Regions from separate parts of the Exiguobacterium sp. s46 genome, predicted to be linked through region 2. Evidence: riboswitches for the same ligand, from Rfam matches in the RefSeq annotation. Region 2 holds a riboswitch; the other holds the start of a gene.
What was found. Region 2 has a riboswitch for S-adenosylmethionine ahead of msrA (peptide-methionine (S)-S-oxide reductase MsrA). Riboswitches for the same ligand answer to the same signal wherever they lie in the genome.

Region 1 (3,170 bases), on a different contig from region 2:
CTGCTGCTTCAAGAACGCCTTTATCGACTTCGAGTAAAGAACTCTCGATCAGACGCGCCATGTACGGTGCAGCGTAAAAGACGAGCGGGACGATGGCGGCTTCTGTTCCGATCGATGTCTGAACGATCAAGCGCGTCAACGGGATGATCGCGACGAGTAAGATGATGAACGGAATCGAGCGGAAAATATTGACGATACTGTTGAAGAACGTGAACAGCGGGACATTTTCAAGCAATGCTCCTTTTCGCGTGACGACAAGCAGGATCCCGAGTGGTAAGCCGATCAATGTCGAGAATAAGAGCGAAACGGATACCATCGTCATCGTCTGTAAAAATGCTGTCCAGATATCACTGTAATTAACTAGCATGGGCAAGTACCTCCTCGACCGTCACCTGTGCCTGATCGATGTAGTGTAACGCTCGTTTTACTTCAGCCGGCTCACCGATCAGTTCAACGAGCAGAGTGCCAAACGGTGTCTCCTGCAACTCCGTGATGCTACCGTGCAAGATGTTGACATCGACGTCAAAGCGTTTCGCAACTTGCGATAAGAGCGGCTGCCCGGTGTGATGTCCGAGGAAATGAATCTTATAGATCGGATGTGCATTCCGGGACTCGATCAACTGGCGAATCGATGCTGGAATCTCGTCGTGCATGACGGAGCGAACGAAGTTTTTCGCTGTCTCGGTCTTTGGATTCGAAAAGACATCGAAGACCGTTCCTGACTCGATCAACTTTCCAGCTTCGATGACGGCGACCCGGTCACAAATTTCACGAATGACGCCCATCTCGTGGGTGATCAAGAGAATCGTGATCCCGTACTCGGCATTGATCCGTTTTAATAACTGGAGAATATGATGTGTCGTTTGGGGATCGAGTGCTGACGTCGCTTCGTCACATAAGAGGACGGAAGGTTGCGTCGCGAGTGCCCGGGCGATACCAACGCGCTGTTTCTGCCCACCCGACAATTGATCCGGATAATGATCCGCCTTGTCCGCGAGATCGACGAATTCGAGTAACTCCGTCACCCGGCGGCGAATTTCGTCTTTCTTGACGCCTGCGAGAACGAGTGGTTTCGCGACATTCGTAAAGACCGTGTTCGCATTCAATAGATTGAAGTGCTGAAAGATCATCCCGATCCGTTGTTTTGCTTGGCGCAATTTTTTCGGAGACAGTTGCGTTAAATCTTCTCCATCGACCGTCACCGTTCCTGACGTCGGTCGTTCTAATAGATTGACACAGCGGAGCAGTGAACTTTTTCCGGCACCGCTAAAGCCGATGACACCAAAGATTTCGCCTTTTTCGATCGTCAGGTCGACACCGTCGAGCGCTGCGATCGTCTGATCTTTCGTGACGTACGTTTTCTTGACTTGATGAAATGCGATCATTCCGTTTTCCCCCTTCATTCAACAAAAAAGGTCCCTTCTTGAGAAACAAGAAGAGACCTGGATCCGCACAGTGGCAGAATCCACTCTACTCATCTCTCAGACATCTGTCTGATGGAATTGGCACAGTGCTCATAATGAGTCTGTTGCCGAGGTTTCGTAGGGCCAGTCCCTCCACCTCTCTGGATAAGTATTGCGGTATGAAATTCGTATGTGTGTTGTTGCGTTGTTGCTTATGTCGTAAAACTAATTTTTACATTACGGGTCGAAACTTTAAAAGTCAACCAACTTTGCAAAAATAATCCATTTGGCGCATATCGATGGATGAACAAGTTATGAGTTAGCTTACTCAACGGATCATGATTCGTCAAGAAAGATTTGACAAGTCATTTTTGGTCGTGCTACCATCGCTTCAATGATTATTCCGACAATTCCAATATGATATTTATCAAGAGTGAACGAGAGACCTGGCTCTATGACTTCACGGCAACCTGCAATCTGTAAGGTGCTCCGACCAGCAAAGCGCGGCTTTGGATGATACGGTGAAAAACTCGTGGGCGTCCAAGCAGTGACGTCGACGAGTTTTTTTCATGAATGGAGGAAAAATAGTAATGATGAACTATCCTGTATTGACTGGTGCTGAAGCGTTTTATTTTCAAGGTGGATCGATCGGCATTCTAATCTGTCATGGTTTTAACGCCACTCCGCAAAGTGTCCGGGACGTCGGTGAGGCATTCGCTGTTGAAGGTTTTACCGTCTATGCCCCGCGCTTACGTGGACATGGAACGAACGTCCGCGAGTTTGAACAATCGACTGCTCGATGTTGGAAGCAAAGCCTGCAAGACGGCTATGAACGTTTACAAGAAACATGCGATCAAGTCTTCGTCATCGGTCAATCGATGGGTGCGACGCTTGCACTGTCGCTCGCCGCTGACGGCATTCCGTTTGCCGGCATCATTACGATCAATGCTGCTCTTTCCGTTCCTTCTTACGAAGCACTTTCGTTCGAGGACGGTCCAGAGTATTTACCAGAAGGGGCACCGGACATCAAACGGTCTGCTTTCGAAATCATCTATGACCTCGTTCCAAGTCGTTGTGCGTTCGAACTCGTCCGTCTGATGGATGAGACGAAAGGACGCCTCGGATCGATCCTTCTGCCGACATTAATTCTCTACTCGGCGACCGATCACGTCGTCCCGCCGTCGAGCTCGGATTATCTGCATCAGCACATCGGAACGAATGATAAACGAAGCTACTGTTTACTGAACTCGTACCACGTCGCGACCCTCGATCATGATCAGGATTTGATCGTTCGTGAGACGATCCGTTTTATCGAACGCTCAAGCCGGTTCTCACAGGAAACGGGATAATAAAAAAACAGCTATTCACTTAGAAGCGAATAGCTGTTACATCAAAGGACGACCGCGACCGGTTCGTCTTTTTTAATTTTCTTGGTGCTGCACCGATTGGAGCGGCTTCGGTTTTCCAGGCACCTCATGGCAATGGCGGCACCGTGGCTCATATGATTCTGAAGCGCCAACTAGGATGATCGGATCATCGTAGTTCGCTGGTTTTCCATCAATCAACCGTTGTGTCCGGGAAGCCGGATCACCACATGAAAGACAGATGGCTTGCAGCTTCGTTACGAATTCTGCGCGCGCCAGTAATTCCGGCATCTTGCCGAATGGCTCTGCCCGGAAATCTTGATCAAGGCCTGCACAAATGACGCGTTTTCCGTCTTGTGCAAGTGCTTCGATGACTTGTACGATCTCATCATCAAAGAATTGA
Region 2 (3,170 bases):
GTCATGATATAGAAGTGTTTTTTATCTTTTTTGTCTAGTGAAGGGGACCGTGTGAACTCGTCCAATAGAGCACGATATTTTGTAGCAAACTGCCGAAAATCGGCTTCAGACATCGCCAGTTCCTTTTGAAGTGATAAGCTCATCCAGTCCTCGATGTTCGAAGATGAAGGAGAAAAAGTAGCTGTCGGAGCCGTAAGAACGCGTGTCTTTGCCCGGTCTAGTACCTCAAGATACGACTGCCGGGTCGCTTCATTCGTCTCGACGAAGTTCAGTAGATGATCGGCAGGAATGTATCCTCGAGCAATCGCTTGATAGTATTTCAATAGATTGCCGCCCTGTTCTTCCGTACGGACGAGACGAATCAAGTCATGCTTTTCAAGTTCCCGTACGTGATAGAGGACCTTCGCGCGGGATAACGTCAGCAAGTGGGCTAACTGATGTACCGTGTGTGGTTTTTCGACGAGAAACATGAGGATTTTTGTTCGTAACGGATCACTGATCACTTTTAACTGTTCATAGTTCTCTAACATGTGAATCGCTTTTTGTTCCATGCACTGATCTCCTTTTTAACCGGTTAATTTTTATTAACCGTAAAACAAAAGGCTTCTTTTGTAAACGATTACAAATTTATGTAAGGGTGTTGGTAAAGAAGACATCATTTTTTTACATACAAAAAAAACTGATTCCACGACATCTCGATCATCCTCCACTTTTTACTGAAAGTAGGGTAAGAACGAGATGTTTGAAATCAGTTTCAGCTACTGTATATGGTTCGAAGTGATTAGACCGTCGTCGTATCTTTCCATTCCTGCTCGATGAAAGCATCGCGACCAGAAGCAGCACGATCTTTTTTATAGTGTTCTGGATTTTTCTTATGGAAGTCTTGATGGTACTCTTCCGCCGGATAAAATTCAGAAGCGGCATCGATCCGCGTCACGATCGGTTGTTTGAAACGATTGCTTGCAGCAAGGGCGTCACGGGAAGCGATCGCTGCTTCGTGCTGTGCATCCGTATGATAGAAGATCGCTGGTGCGTACTGCGTGCCGCGATCTTGGAATTGACCTTCTGCATCCGTCGGATCCGTTTGTGGCCAGTAGAGTTCGAGCAGACGCTCGTACGGGAACAGGCTCGGATCAAACGTGATTTGGACGACTTCGAGATGTCCCGTCGTTCCTGTTTTGACTTGCTCGTATGTCGGATTGTCGACGTGTCCGCCCATGTAACCTGATACGATTCCCTCGATTCCTGGTAATTCTTCAAACGGTGTCACCATGCACCAAAAACATCCACCTGCAAATGTTGCTTTTTCCATCTGTCTCTTCCTCTCCGTGGGAAATCCCCATTGTATGTCTGACAGCGAGAAAACGAAAACGACTCCTTCGCTTGGTTGCAAAAGGAGTCGCCGCTTTTTATCAACCAAAGCTTTCGCTTTGCTGGTCGTAGCACCTTGCTATGCGCAGGTTGCTGGGACGTCATCGATCCAGATCTCTCGGTCCACTCTTGATAAGGGTATATGAAGTTGATGTCATTCGTTATCATTGTTGTGATGATACCATTCACACAGAAATAAAGTCAATCCTTAGGTTTTAAGGCACGTAAAACCGTCGCTCCGAGTGTCTTCGCACCAATCAACAACGCCTGTTCGTTGATTTCGTACTGCGGATGATGCTGTGGATAGTTGACGCGACCGTCCGTATATCCGGAGCCAGTGAAGAAATAACTTCCCGGGACATGTGTTAGATAATGCGCGAAGTCATCCGCAGCCATCATTGGTGTGAGTGCCCGGACGGATGCTTCCGGTAAGAAAGAAGCGGCTTCCTGAACAAGTTTTGTCTCGTCCGGATGATTCCAGAGCGCCGGGTAACCCGTCGTGAAGTCGATTGAATAGGTAGCACCGATGCCGGCACATGTCGTTTTGGCGACAAGATCGACTTCTTGCCGGAGCTGATGCCGCAATGTCTCATTGAACGTCCGAATTTCACCGACGATGCGTGCTTCACCCGTGACGATGTTCGGCGCCGTTCCCGCATGGAAAGAACCAATTGCAAGAACTGCCGGCTCGAACGGGTCGACCCGTCGACTAACGAGATGCTGTAAGTTACAGACGAGCTGCGCTCCAGCGACGAGCGCATCTTTTGTTTTATGTGGTGCTTGGGCATGCCCGCCTTGACCATGAACGATGATTTCGAATTCGTCGATCGCACATAATGTATGTCCTTCCCGAAACCCAATCGTACCAACCGGTAAATCATTTTCGAGATGTGTCGCAAAAATCGCATCGACACCTTCGAGGACACCGGCTTCAATCATTTGGATGGCTCCACCGGGAAAGACCTCTTCACCATGCTGGTGAATGATTCGAATCGTTCCTTGCAATTGATCACGTAACGGATAGAGCGTAGCAGCCAGGGCCATCACCATTGCCGTGTGACCATCATGCCCGCAAGCATGCATGACACCGGGATGGATCGACCGGAAGGCAAGCGTCGTCTCTTCTTGAAGTGGTAAAGCATCGAAATCTGCACGGACCGCAATCGTCGGACCAGGCTGTTTGCCTTCGATCGTCGCGACGACACCACGACCTCCGACGGCTGTTTGATAAGGGATGCCCTGCTCCGCGTAAAAGTTTGCAATTCGTTCTGGTGTGCGGACTTCCTGGAAAGAGAGTTCCGGATGTCGATGAAAATCACGACGTAACGCGATCATCGTCGGTTCGAATTGTTCAAGTGCTTCAAAAAGTTGAGTTTGCATCTTCAAGCTCCTTTGACGTGTGTCTTTTCGTGAAAATGGGTACAGATACAGGTAATCACGAAAGGGGATAATGAAACATGGGAGAAATCGTCGTCAACGCTGTACTTACAATCAAAGCAGGACTTGCGGATCAAGTCTTCCCGATTCTACAAACGGTCTATCATGCCTCACAAAAAGAAGAAGGGTGCTTACGTTATTCCTTACATCAATCGATCGAGGATGAGCATCAATTCATGCTGTATGAAGTGTATCGGGATGAAGAGGCACTTGAAGCGCATATCGCATCCGATCACTATAAAGCCTACCGTGAACAGATCGAGTTATACTTGATGGATCGACAAGTAACGAAATACGTCGAGATGACATTTTAACGTATTGCGATAAGAAGAGACGAACCCGTCGATTTCGACGGATTCGTC

Region 1: it holds a riboswitch for S-adenosylmethionine, as region 2 does, so the genes downstream of both, KNQ08_RS11165 (methionine ABC transporter ATP-binding protein) here and msrA (peptide-methionine (S)-S-oxide reductase MsrA) in region 2, are expected to answer to the same signal.

The regions. Positions count from the first base shown of each region.
Region 1 covers NZ_JACSMY010000001.1:2,167,594-2,170,763, forward strand. Annotated here, with positions in the region: gene KNQ08_RS11160 (methionine ABC transporter permease) at 1-367, opposite strand, end outside; gene KNQ08_RS11165 (methionine ABC transporter ATP-binding protein) at 357-1,385, opposite strand; SAM riboswitch class I at 1,472-1,575, opposite strand; SAM riboswitch class I at 1,825-1,926, shown strand; gene KNQ08_RS11170 (alpha/beta hydrolase) at 1,994-2,752, shown strand; gene KNQ08_RS11175 (thymidine kinase) at 2,825-3,170, opposite strand, start outside.
Region 2 covers NZ_JACSMY010000002.1:292,274-295,443, forward strand. Annotated here, with positions in the region: gene KNQ08_RS13025 (winged helix-turn-helix domain-containing protein) at 1-551, opposite strand, end outside; gene msrA (peptide-methionine (S)-S-oxide reductase MsrA) at 782-1,312, opposite strand; SAM riboswitch class I at 1,407-1,510, opposite strand; gene KNQ08_RS13035 (M20 metallopeptidase family protein) at 1,573-2,751, opposite strand; gene KNQ08_RS13040 (putative quinol monooxygenase) at 2,829-3,122, shown strand.